3 regions of the Kitasatospora sp. NPDC088548 genome follow, and region 1 is predicted to be linked to each of the others. Evidence: riboswitches for the same ligand, from Rfam matches in the RefSeq annotation. Region 1 holds a riboswitch; each other region holds the start of a gene.
The links. Region 1 has a riboswitch for cobalamin ahead of ACIP82_RS20790 (prenyltransferase/squalene oxidase repeat-containing protein). Riboswitches for the same ligand answer to the same signal wherever they lie in the genome.

Region 1 (4,268 bases):
CGCACAGGTCAGGCCCGGGTGCGGCCGGATGGACCCGGACCGCCACCTCGCCGGGCTGGCCACCGGGCTGGGGCTGAGCGGCCCCGGCGCCGGGCTGATGACCGCCGCGCGGGTGGACGACTTCACCTGGGCCTGCGACGGCGGGGTCACCGCGGTGGTGACGACGGGGATCGGGGTGCCGGCCTGGGCGGCCGCCCCCGACCCGGCCGCGGAGGCCGGGGCCGGATTCCCGGGCACGATCAACATCCTGGTGGTGGTGCCCGCCGCGGTGTCGGACGCCGGTCTGGTCAACCTGCTGGCGACGGCGACCGAGGCGAAGGTCCAGGCGCTGGTGGAGGCCGGGTACGACTGTTCCGGGACGCCGTCGGACGCGGTGTGCGTGGCGGTCCGCCGAGCCGGTCCGGGCCAGGTGCCCGAGCCGTTCGGCGGCCCGCGCTCCCGGTGGGGCGCCCGGGCCGCCCGCGCCGTCCACGAGGCCGTCACGCTGGGCGCCGAGCGGGACCGCACAGGCCGGGCACGGGGGGCCGTGCCCGGCCATGCGCGGTCGACTCCGGAGTGCGCCAGGACCTTTGTGCTGTCCGGCGCGCGGTGATCAGCTGCCGAAGCGCAGCGAGACGGTGTCGCCGACGCTGATCACGGTGCTGCGGGCGGCGCCGGTGGCGGCGGCGCCGTCGATGCTCACCTTCCAGCTGGAAGTCCCGCTGTTGGCGGTGCCGTTGACGGCGGTGACGGTGCCGCTGCCGGAGGACGGCGTGACGGCGGTGACGCAGCCGCCCGGGGTCGCCGCCCCGGCGGCGTCGAGGACGGCGCCGAGCGTCGTGGTGGTGCCGGTCGGGGTGACGGTGACCGCGCAGACCCTGGGCGAGCCGGTGCCGTCGTCGACGACCAGGGCGAGCCGGGCGGCGGTGCCGGCGGTGAAGGAACCGGTGGTGGCCCAGGTCGGCTCCCCGGCGGTGGTCGGGGTGGGCGGGGTGGCGGTGAAGCCCGCCCCGGCGACCGCACGCAGCCCGTCGACGGAGGCGTAGGGGGAGGGGGCGGTGTCGGTGGGCAGGTACTTGAAGCCGCCACCGGGCTTGAACTGCTGGGAGATCAGGAAGTCGACCGGGGTCTTGCCGGTGCCGCTGGTGAAGTCGGCGCCCTGGGGGTTGATGCCGCAGGCGTTGAGACCGGAGACGGCCCAGCCGTTGGAGTCGGTGTTGGCGCCGAACATCGAGTTGAAGGCGCCGGAGGCGACGAGCTTGCCCTTGAGGAAGTTCTTGGCGGCGACGATCGCGGGGTCGGTGCCGGGCACGCCGCTGCTGCACAGCGAGGCCATGGCGGCGCCGGTCATGTCGATGTCACTGGCCTGGGCGAGTGCGGCCGGATCGCCGGCGGCCTTGCCGAAGTTCCAGCCCCCGTCGTTGTGCTGGTTGGCGCGGACCGCCGTGACCGAGGCGTCGAGCAGGGCCTGCGGCACCCGCTGGGCGCCGCTCTGCGTCCTGGCGCCGCCGAGGGCGAGCAGGCCGAACACGGTGCCGTTGAAGTTGGCGGACGGGCCGTAGTAACCGGGCTCGGCGGTCTGCCAGTAGGCGGCGACGTCCGCGATGAGGTTGCGGCCGGGGCCGACGCGCGCGGGGTCGATCCCGGCGGCGTAGGCGTTGAGGACGCCCCGCTCGTAGTCGGTGACGACGGGCGCGGCGCTCGGCCAGGTGGTGGCGGCGAGCTGGTTGCGGTACACCAGGCGGGCGTTCCTGGTGGCGTCGCCGCCCGGGGCCACGTCCGCCGCGGCGGTGCCGGCGGCCGCCAGCGCGCTGAACGCCCACTCGTCGGAGAGGCCCCCGCCGGTGACGTAGCTGCCGTCGGCGGCCTGGAGGGACTTCAGATAGGTGACGCCGGTGCTCTTCGAGGTGGCTGTCTGGGCCGGGGTGGCGGTCGCGTGGGCGGGGACGGCGGAGAGCAGCAGGGCGCCGGCCGTTATCGGGACGGCCACCGCGGAGGAGACGCGCGAGGAGGAGAGGAGGGACGACACGGGGCGGGCTCCTTGGAGTGACGGGCGCCGACCCGGCTCCGGGCCCCGGGGCTCCCTCGGGAGTTCGGCGGCCGGAGCGGCCGCCGCCCGGATCGCGTGGGCAGGCTTTCGCCGGTGGTACGTGGCCGGGCGGGCATTCGGGCTCGGGACGGCGGAACCGCCCCATACCGTTGCGCGTCAGCCCTGGAATCGCACCAGGTTCCCCCGCTCGGCCACCGGGGACGCTACCGCACGGTGCTGCCACCGGCGAGGTGTCCAAGACGACATGACGACTCATTGACGGCCGACGCGGGAGCGTGGTCTGATGAACCGTTTTTCATCCTCGGCAGTAGGGGAAGCCGGTCCAACTCCGGCGCTGACCCGCAACCGTAGATCCGCCCCTCCGGGCGGATGAGCCGGACTGCCTGCGCCGAGGGCCTGTTCAGAAGCACTTGCGTCGTCGAGGACTACGACGCGGTCGGGACGGTCCCCATGCCGGGGAGCCGTCGGCTGCGCCGTGACACCCCGTCGACCGATCAGGGAGTCGCCGGTGAGGGTCAACAGCACGCGCACACGTCACAGAGCCCGGGGTCTGACGTCCCTGCTGGCCACCGGCGCCGTCGCTGCCGCCGCGGGCGGTACGGTCCTGCTCGGCCACCCCGGTACCGCGGCCGCCGACCCGATCGAGGAGTGCACCGCCACCACCGGCGCGATCGTCGCCGTCGACTTCGGCCACTGGGGCGGCGGGGTCGTCCGCGGCTGCGACGCCCACCCCACCACCGGGATGAACCTGCTGCACAACGCCGGCTTCACCACCACCGGCACCGAGCACGACGGCCCGGCGTTCATCTGCCGGCTCGGCAACGGCACCTTCAACAGCGGCACCCAGTACCCGACAGCCGCCGAGGAGCCCTGCGTCAACACCCCGCAGGCCACCGCGTACTGGTCGTACTGGATCGCCGAACCCGGTCGGCAGACCTGGTCCTACAGCCAGTTCGGCGCCGCCACCCAGAAGCCGAAGCCCGGCGAGGTCGAGGCCTGGGTGTACGGCGGCACCGACATCGGCGGCACCAGCGGGGCACCCTCCTTCACCCCGGACTCCGTCCGCGCCGAGAACGGCGCCGGTCCGTCCCCCTCGGCCTCCATCTCCCCCTCGGCGTCCCCGAGCCCGACCGGCCCGTCGCCCGCCGCGGGCGACCCCGTCGCGGCGGCCGCCTGGCTGGCCGGCCGGCTCGTCGACGGCGACCACATGGAGAACTGGGCCTTCGAGGGCCCCGACCTCCCCCGGACGTCCCTCACCGCGATCGCCCTCGCCGCCGCCGGGACGGAGGACCCGGCCCTGCGCAAGGTCCTCGCCTACCTCGCCGCCCACACCGACGCGTTCCTCCTCCCGGACGGGCCGTCCGCCAAGCCCGACGCCAGGGCCGCCGCGCTGCTGGCCCTGGTCGCCGAGAGCACCGGCGGCAACCCCCGTGCCTTCGGCGGCCGCGACCTGATCGCCGCGCTCACCGACCACGTCTGTGCCTCGGCCGGCGAGAACGGCAAGTGCACCGCCGCCGGGGACTTCCACGGTGCGGCCTCGCCCTGGGTCCAGGCCCTGGGCGTCATCGCCCTGCAGCGGGCCGAGGTCGCTCCGCCCGCCTCGGCGCTCACCCGGTTCACGGCGCTCCAGTGCGCCGACGGCGGCATCGCCGGAGCGATGATCGTGGCGGGCGACTACTGCGAGTCCGATCCGTCCGGCACCGCTCTCGCCGTTCTCGCCCTGCGCAAGGCCGGCGGCTTCGAGCAGACGGCGAAGAAGGCCGCCGACCAACTGGCCGCGAGCCAGCAGGCCGACGGCTCCTACCTCCCCTACACCGGCGCCGCGGGCGGCGACACCGGCAGCACCGCCCGCGTGGCCCAGGCTCTCAAGGCCACCGGCCGGAGCGCCGGACAGACCGCCGCCAGGACCTGGCTCGCCGCCCGGCAGGGCCAGGACGGCGGCTTCGGCACCGACGAGTCGACCACCGAGTCCGACCCGGACGCCACCGAACAGGCCATCCTCGCCCTGACCGGCACCGACCCGACCGGCGTCCGGCACGACCCGAACGCGGCCACGACCGCGCCGCCCGGCCCGCACCCCGGGAAGACCCCCGATCTCGGCAAGGGCAGCGCCTACCTGACCGACCCGGCACGCCTGATCGACGGTCACTACTACGAGGCCTTCCCGGCCTTCGCCGACTTCGGCCTCACCATCGACGGCGCCTACGCCCTCGCCGCCACCGGCGCGGACGACGCGGCC
Region 2 (4,268 bases), on a different contig from region 1:
AGGCTCGACCTGCCCATCGCCGTCAGCATCGCGCACGAGATGAACGGCGACTGGTACCCGTGGGGGCGGCAGGCCGCCAGCCCTGAGGACTTCGTCGCGGCCTGGCGCCACGTCCACGACATCTTCGACCGGGCCGGCGCGACCAATGTCATCTGGGTCTGGAGCCCGAACATCACCGACCCCGCGCCCAACACCCGGCTGGCGCCGTACTACCCCGGCGACACCTACGTCGACTGGGCCGGCATGACCGGCTACTTCACCCGCACCGGCCCGAAGACCTTCGACACCCTGTACGGGCCCACCATGGCCGAGATCCGCACCTTCAGCAAGAAGCCCTTCTTCATCAGCGAGACCGCCTCGGAGCAGGGCAAACGCCAGCGCGCGGACATAGACCAGCTCTTCTCCGGCCTCGAAGCGCACGACGACGTCATCGGCTTCGTCTGGTTCAACATCGTCAAGCGGGCGGACTGGCGCGTCGAGGCCGTCCCGGACACCCTCGCCGCCTTCAGGCAACGCGTGGCCGACCCCCGCTACGGCTTCGACATCAGGAACCCACGATGAGCGCGGCCTCCGAGCCACCCCTGACCCCGGACAGCCCCGTCCCTGCCCCCGGCGGCACCGCGACGCGCGCCGGGAGCAGCCGCCCCCGGCCGGACGCGGACACCCTGCCCCGGCCCGCCGCCGAGCGGGGCACCGCCGCCCCCGAGGACGACAACCAGGCCGTCGAGCTGGCGCCGTACACCATCCCGCAGGTCCCCGCGATCGGCTGGGACCCGGCCCCCAGCCCCCGGCGCCGCTGGATAGCCCGCGGTCTGCTGCTCGCCGTGCTGATCGTCCAGGCCGCGCTCTCGCTGCGCCTGCTGGCCGCCGCGCACCCCGACGAGGCCGCGACCATGGTGGCCGGCCGCCAGCAGCTCGCCCACCTGCTGCACGGCACCGCCGTCACCTCCGACCTGGTCGGCCGGACACCCGGCTCGCCCTGGCTGTACCCGCCGCTGGCCGGCGCCGCCGCCAACGCCAACGGCATCTTCGGCGCCCGGGTACTCAGTCTCTGCTTCGCCCTGCTGACCACCGTGCTGCTGTACTCGCTGACCCGCCGGCTCTTCAACGAGCGGGTGGCCATCTGCTCCATCGCCGCCTACGCGGTGGTGCAGTCGACCGTCGTCGTCGGCTTCTACGCCGCCCCCGAGGCGCCGGCCGTTCTTCTGGTCGCCCTCGCGGCCTGGATCACGGTGTTCACCGCCCGCCGCCCGGTGGCCCTGGTCCTGCTCGCCGCACCGGCCGCCGCCCTCGCCTGCGCGGTCGCGTACGCCTCGACGCTCGCCATGCCCGCCCTGGCCGCCCTCGCGCTGGCCACCGCCTGGCCGCACCGGCGGCTCGGCCCGGCCGCCCTGCGCGCGCTGCTGCTCGCCGCCGGCACGGCCGGCGCGCTGCTCCCCTTCGGCGTACTCGGCACGATCGCGGGATGGTCCCCGGCCCGCGGCCAGGCCGGCCGCACGGTCGGCGGGATCCTCCTGGACACCGTCCAGTGGGGCGGCCTGTTCACCGTCCTGGCGGTGGCCGGCACGATCGCCTACGTCCGCCGCGAGCAGATGCACGAGTCCCCGGAGAACGGCGGCGTCACCACCACCCGGGCCCAGCGCGCGCTGCTGGGCACCGCGCTGACCGCCACCGCGCTGCTGGTCCCGGCGATCCACCTGGCGCTGGGCTCCTCCGGGGCGATGTTCCGCCACCTCGGCTTCGGGATGCTGCTCGCCGCCCCGCTGGCCGGGGTCGGCCTCACCCGGCTGGTCGGCGCGCACTTCCGCCACCCGCAGCTGGGCATCCTGGTGTGGGTCGCCCTGCTCGCGCTGGGCCTCGAACAGTCCGCGCTGCGCTACCAGAACGGGCCAGACTCCGGGCGGCTGCTCGCCGTCCTGCGGGTGCACGCCGAACCACAGGGCCGCTACCTCACCGAGGTCGACGGACTCGCCGAGTACTACCTGGGCACCGTCAGTACACCTGAGCAGTGGGTCTCGGCGCGCAACGGGACCGACTACCGGGACGCCGCCGGGGTGCAGCACCACGGCGACGACGGCAGCGCGGCCGCCATCCGGGACGGCTGGTTCACCATGGTCGTCCTCGACAGCACCGCGCCGGCTGCCACGGACCGCGCCCTGGCGGCCGCTCTGGCCGCCGGCGGACAGTACCGGCTGATCGCCCAGTTCACCTCGCCGACGGGCGACTCCAGCACCTACAAGGTCTACCTGAAGCACTGACGCCCCGCCGAGCCTGTCCGGGCTCGCGACACGACGGCCACAACATATGGTGCCGCCACAGTCGACCGCCACTAGATGTATGCTCACTCCTGCTGTCGACGCAGGGGAACCCGGTGCGAGTCCGGGACTGCCCCGCAGCGGTGTGCGGGCCTCTGGAAGCAGGGCCCGCGAGTCCGAGTACCTGCCGGCGGCGTGCCACCGGCCTCCCCGCAGAGGCCCCGAAGCACTGCACCACGTCCGGGCCTCGCGGGCGGGCCGGGGATGACACTGTCGCGCGACGCCACCGGGCGTTCGCGCCGTGCTCCCCTGCCCCGAACGGTCCGGCACCCCGATGCACCGACGCCGATCGCCGCCAGGAGAGAGCGCCTTGACCACCGCTGCCTCAGCCACCCTGCCCGCCCAGGGTTCCAGCTTCGCCCCCGTCGACCCGACGGTCTCCGACCCCGGCGGTGCGCTGCTCCGGCTGCTGACCGACCGCAGCGCCGATCTCCCCCAGGTGGACCCCGGCCATGTCGCCGCCGCCGCGCTGCGCGGCCGCCACGCCGGCTCGGACTTCGCCGAGCTGCGCGGGCTGGCCGTGGACGCCGCCGCGTCGATGATCGCCGAGGACCCGCAGTACTCGAAGCTGGCCGCGCGCCTGCTCGCGCTGGAGATCGTCGACGAGGCGGTCAGCCAGGGCTCGGTCTCCTTCTCCGCCTCGGTCGCGGTCGGCCACGCCGAGGGCCTGATCGGCGACACCACCGCCGCCTTCGTCGCCAAGCACGCCGCGACCCTGGACGCGCTCGTCGACCCGCGGGGCGACGACCGCTTCGAGTACTTCGGCCTGCGCACCGTGCAGTCCCGCTACCTGCTGCGCCACCCGATCACCCGCAAGGTGGTCGAGACCCCGCAGCACTTCCTGCTCCGCGTCGCCAGCGGCCTGGCGGTCGGCGACAACGAGCAGTCGGTGCGCGAGGTGGCCGAGCTGTACGGCCTGATGAGCCGGCTGGAGTACCTGACCTCCTCCCCGACCCTGTTCAACTCCGGCACCCGGCACCCGCAGATGTCGAGCTGCTACCTGCTCGACTCCCCGCTGGACAACCTGGACTCGATCTACTCCCGGTACGCCCAGATCGCCCGTCTCTCCAAGCACGCCGGCGGCATCGGCCTGTCCTACTCGCGGATCCGCTCGCGCGGCAGCCTGATCCGGGGCACCAACGGCAAGTCCAACGGCATCGTCCCGTTCCTGCGCACCCTCGACTCCTCGGTCGCCGCCGTCAACCAGGGCGGCCGCCGCAAGGGCGCGGCCTGCGTCTACCTGGAGACCTGGCACGCGGACATCGAGGAGTTCCTGGAGCTGCGCGACAACACCGGTGAGGAGGCGCGCCGCACGCACAACCTCAACCTGGCGCACTGGATCCCGGACGAGTTCATGCGCCGGGTCAACGCCAACGCCGACTGGTCGCTGTTCTCCCCCGCCGACGTGCCCGAGCTGGTCGACCTCTGGGGTGCCGAGTTCGACGAGGCGTACCTGAAGGCCGAGCAGTCCGGCAAGGCCGTCCGCACCATCCCCGCGCAGACCCTGTACGCCCGGATGATGCGCACCCTGGCGCAGACCGGCAACGGCTGGATGACCTTCAAGGACGCCTCCAACCGCGCCGCCAACCAGACCGCGCTGCCCGGCCGCACGGTGCACAGCTCCAACCTCTGCACCGAGATCCTGGAGGTCACGGACGACTCCGAGACCGCCGTCTGCAACCTCGGCTCGGTCAACCTCGGCGCCCACGTCGCCGCCGGCGCCACCGCCGACGACCTGCTGAACGCGCTGGACTGGGACCGCCTGGACGCCACCGTCCGCACCGCCGTCACCTTCCTCGACCGCGTGGTGGACATCAACTTCTACCCGACCCCCGAGGCCGGTGCCTCCAACTCCCGCTGGCGCCCGGTGGGCCTCGGCGTGATGGGCCTGCAGGACGTCTTCTTCCAGCTGCGGATCGACTTCGACTCCGCCGAGGCGAAGCGGCTCTCCAC
Region 3 (4,268 bases), on a different contig from region 1:
GGACCACCGTGGAGCTCGCCTCGTACGCCGACCTCGCCGTCCGGCTGGTGAACACCGAGGAGCCCGAGCGCGGCACCGACACGCTGACCTCGGTCGACGCCGTCCGCGGCCTGTTCTCCGAGAACACACGTGCCGCCGCGCTCGCCGACGAAGCCGACCTGCCCCGGCTGCGTGCCGTCCGGACCCGGCTGCGCGGGGTCTTCGAGGCCGCCGCCGAGGGGGACGAGATCCGGGGTGTCGACCTGCTGAACAGCCTGCTGATGGAGTACCCCGTCAGCCCGCTGGTCTCCGGCCACGACTACCTGGACGACGCCGGGCGCCCGCGCTGGCACCTGCACCTCGCCGACAACTCGCCCACCGCCACGGCCCACTTCAGCGCGGTCGCCTGCATGGGCCTGGCCGTCCACCTCACCGAACTGGGCGCCGACCGGCTCGGCATCTGCCAGGCCGCGCCCTGCCGCAACGCCTACCTGGACACCTCCACCAACCGCTCCCGGCGGTACTGCTCCGACCGCTGCGCCACCCGCGCCAACGTCGCCGCGTACCGGGCCCGCAAGCGCCAGGAGGCCGCCGTCCTGGCCGGGCAGGGCTAGCGGCCCTCCGGGCTAGAGATCCTCCGGCCGGACCCAGACGCCGAGCCGGCGGGCCAGGCCCGGCACCCGGACCAGCGGGCCCAGCAGCAGGCGCTCCAGCCGGCGGCCCGGGGCCAGCCAGGCCGGCCGGGGGCGCAGCCGCAGCAGCACCCGGCCGAGCACCAGCTCGTCCGGGACGGCGCCGTAGCTGCGGCTGTCGCTGTCGACCAGCCGGTTGTCGGACAGCAGCCACCAGCCCTTCGGGCGCCGGCCGTCGGCCCGCTTCACCACGAGCAGGTCCTGCTGCAACGGGTGGCGGACCACCACCACGGCGCCCGGCCTGATCCGCGCCCCGTACCGGACCAGCAACCGGTCGCCCTCACGCAGCGTCGGCACCATCGAGTCCCCCGCCACGTCGATCAGTCCGAACGGTGCGGCACCCCCGCGGGTGCCGCCCTCCGGTTCCGCCATCCGCGTCACGGCTCCTCCTCCCGGCTCGCCGCGTCCCAGTCTGCCGTACGGACCGTCACCCGCCGGTGTCCGGATTCACCCGGTTCCGGGTCCGCCTTTTGCCCTAGGCCCACCGACCGATCGCGAAACCCCGTGACCGGAAGGGTAATCTCGGGCGCGGGAAGACGATCTAAGGAAGGACTCCCATGTTCTCTCGTCTGTTTGCACCGCGTGCCACCGCGCACGCCCACTGCGACCTGCCCTGCGGCGTGTACGACCCGGCGCAGGCGCGGATCGAGGCCGAGTCGGTCAAGGCCACCCAGGAGAAGTACCAGGCCAACGAGGACGCGCACTTCCGCGCTCGCGCCGTCATCATCAAGGAGCAGCGCGCCGAGGCCGTCAAGCACCACATCTCGGTGCTGTGGAGCGACTACTTCAAGGCCCCGCACTTCGAGAAGTACCCGCAGCTGCACCAGCTGATCAACGACACCCTGAAGGCCGCCTCGGCCGCCAAGGCGTCGACGGACCCGGCCACCGGCCAGGCCCTGCTCGACCTGATCGCCGAGGTCGACAAGATCTTCTGGGAGACCAAGCAGGCCTGACCGCCGCTCGGCCTCCGTCGACCGCCCCCGCCCGGACCACCACACCGGACGGGGGCGGTCGCGCGTTTCCGGGACATGCCCGGCGGCACCTGTAAGGGTTGCCTGGCCTTAGCGCTTGTTATGCTGCCAGGGCGTCCCATGGGGGAAGTCCGGTCCGAATCCGGCGCTGACCCGCAACGGTGGACGGGGCCCCGGCCCCGTGAGCCCGATCGCCCTGGGGCGCCGACCTCCCGACAACTCGCCGTGGAATGCGAGGGGATGGCGCCCCGGCCCCGCCACGGCCCGGGCGCTTCGCCCCGCGCCGCCCACGGCCCGAGGCGAAGGCGCGCCCCCCTCGTGAGCACCGCAGTGACCGCACCGGTCCGTCGAATACCCGCCGCGCCCCTGGCCGCCGGCCTGGCCGCGGCCCTGCTGCTGTCGCTGGTCTGCGGGGTCGCCCTGGGCTCCTCCGACCTCGGCTGGTCCCGGGTCCTGCGGCTGCTGGGCGCCGGGCTGACGGGCGGTCGGCTGGAGGCCGAGGAGGCGGCGGCGTACGTGATCGTCTGGGAGATCCGGCTGCCGCGCACCGTACTGGCCGCCGTGGTCGGCGCCGGGCTCGCGGCCACCGGGGTCGCCGTGCAGGCCATGGTCCGCAACGCCCTGGCCGACCCGTTCGTCCTCGGCATCTCCTCCGGCGCGGCGGTCGGCGCCAACGCCGTCCTGCTCCTCGGCGCCTTCGCCTCCCTCGGGGTCTGGGCGCTCTCGGTCTCCGCCTTCGGCTCGGCCCTGCTGGCGATGCTGCTGGTGTACGCGGCCGCCCGGACCGCCTACGGGCTCACCCCGCTGCGGCTGGTGCTCACCGGCACCGCGATGTCCTACGGCTTCTCCGCGGTGACGGCGCTGATGGTGTTCGGCGCCGCGCGCGGCGAGGCGGCCCGCAGCGCCATGATGTGGCTGCTCGGCAGCCTGGGCGGGGCGACCTGGGGCTCGGTGCCGATCGCCGCCGTCACCGTGCTGGCCGGCCTGGCCTGCCTCGCCCTCTCCGCCGGGCGCCTCGACGCGCTCGCCATGGGCGACGAGACGGCGGCCTCGCTCGGTGTGGACCCCGACCGGCTGCGCCGGCAGCTGTTCGTGGTGACGGCGGCCGTCACCGGCACCGTCGTCGCGGTCAGCGGCGCGATCGGCTTCGTCGGGCTGATGGTGCCGCACCTGGTGCGGATGCTGGTCGGCGCCGGCCACCGCCGGGTGCTGCTGGTCGCGCCGTTCGCCGGGGCGCTGCTGCTGGTCTGGGTGGACATCGTCTCGCGCACCCTGCTGGCGCCCGCCGAGCTGCCGGTCGGGGTGGTCACCGCGGTGCTCGGGGTGCCCTGCTTCCTGTTGCTGATGCGCCGCCGCGGCTACTCCTTCGGAGGCCGCTGATGGGCACCGGCGCGAACGCCGACCCGAGCACCGACACCACGGACACCCCGGAGACCGCCATCGAGACCGCCAGCGAGACCGCCCTGGACATCGCCGTCGACGGGCTCTCGGTCGACATCGCCGGCGCCCGGCTGGTCCACGACATCACCCTGGACGCCGCCGCCGGACAGGTGGTCGGCCTGGTCGGACCGAACGGCAGCGGCAAGTCGACCCTGCTGCGCTGCGTCTACCGGGCACTGCGGCCCGCCGCCGGCGCCGTCCGGCTGGGCGGCGAGAACCTGCACGCGCTCACCCCCCGCGAGGCCGCCCGGCGGGTCGCCGCACTGCCGCAGGAACACTCCGCCGAGTTCGACTTCACCGTGGCCGAGGTGGTCGGCATGGGCCGGCTGCCGCACCGCAGCGGATTCGCCGGCCCGACCGGCGGGGACGACCGGCGCTGCGCCGAGGCGCTGGCCCGGGTCGGCGCGGACCACCTGGCCGGGCGGGGCTTCCTGAGCCTGTCCGGCGGCGAGAAGCAGCGGGTGCTGATCGCCCGCGCGCTCGTCCAGGAGCCCCGGGTGCTGGTGCTCGACGAACCCACCAACCACCTGGACATCGCCCACCAGTTGGAGGTGCTGGCGCTGGTCCGGGCGGCCGGGCCGACGGTGCTCACCGCGCTGCACGACCTCAACCTGGCGGCCGGCCACTGCGACCTGCTGTACGTGATCAGGGCCGGCCGGATCGTCGCCTCCGGACCGCCCGTCGAGGTGCTGCGCCCCGCGCTGCTGGCCGAGGTGTTCGGCGTCCGCGCGACCCCCGTACGGCACCCCGAGACCGGCGCCGTCCAGCTGCTCTTCGACCGGCTCCGCTGACCCCGCTTCCCCTCCCGCCCTTTCCGCCCCCTCCCCCCGACCCGAGGAACTCCCATGCGCACCAAGGCCGTCGCCGCCACCGCCCTGCTCACCCTCGCGCTGACCGCGTGCGGGGCCGAGATCGCCCCGAGCGGCGAGGCCGCGGCGGGCTCCGACCACTACCCGGTGACCGTCGACAACTGCGGCACCAAGGTCACCTACAAGGCGAAGCCCGCCCGGACGGTGACCAACGACGTGGGCATCACCGAGCTGATGCTCGCGCTCGGCCTCACCGACCGGATGGCCGGCTATGTGATGCCCGACGAGAAGGGCGACCTCGCCAAGGTCCCGTGGAAGGACGGCTACCAGCAGACCGCCTGGCTCTCCAAGCAGCCGATCACCAAGGAGCTCGTCCT

Region 2: another riboswitch for cobalamin. It lies ahead of ACIP82_RS21420 (ribonucleoside-diphosphate reductase subunit alpha); the one in region 1 lies ahead of ACIP82_RS20790 (prenyltransferase/squalene oxidase repeat-containing protein).
Region 3: another riboswitch for cobalamin. It lies ahead of ACIP82_RS21565 (FecCD family ABC transporter permease); the one in region 1 lies ahead of ACIP82_RS20790 (prenyltransferase/squalene oxidase repeat-containing protein).

What each region holds. Positions count from the first base shown of each region.
Region 1 covers NZ_JBIVMI010000015.1:188,583-192,850, forward strand. Annotated here, with positions in the region: gene ACIP82_RS20780 (adenosylcobinamide amidohydrolase) at 1-592, shown strand, start outside; gene ACIP82_RS20785 (hypothetical protein) at 593-2,008, opposite strand; cobalamin riboswitch at 2,119-2,243, opposite strand; cobalamin riboswitch at 2,296-2,435, shown strand; gene ACIP82_RS20790 (prenyltransferase/squalene oxidase repeat-containing protein) at 2,538-4,268, shown strand, end outside.
Region 2 covers NZ_JBIVMI010000016.1:127,100-131,367, reverse strand. Annotated here, with positions in the region: gene ACIP82_RS21430 (glycoside hydrolase family 26 protein) at 1-561, shown strand, start outside; gene ACIP82_RS21425 (glycosyltransferase family 39 protein) at 558-2,258, shown strand; cobalamin riboswitch at 2,331-2,462, shown strand; gene ACIP82_RS21420 (ribonucleoside-diphosphate reductase subunit alpha) at 2,650-4,268, shown strand, end outside.
Region 3 covers NZ_JBIVMI010000016.1:160,424-164,691, reverse strand. Annotated here, with positions in the region: gene ACIP82_RS21580 (CGNR zinc finger domain-containing protein) at 9-593, shown strand; gene sodX (nickel-type superoxide dismutase maturation protease) at 606-1,043, opposite strand; gene sodN (superoxide dismutase, Ni) at 1,229-1,624, shown strand; cobalamin riboswitch at 1,737-1,856, shown strand; gene ACIP82_RS21565 (FecCD family ABC transporter permease) at 1,961-3,022, shown strand; gene ACIP82_RS21560 (ABC transporter ATP-binding protein) at 3,022-3,873, shown strand; gene ACIP82_RS21555 (ABC transporter substrate-binding protein) at 3,928-4,268, shown strand, end outside.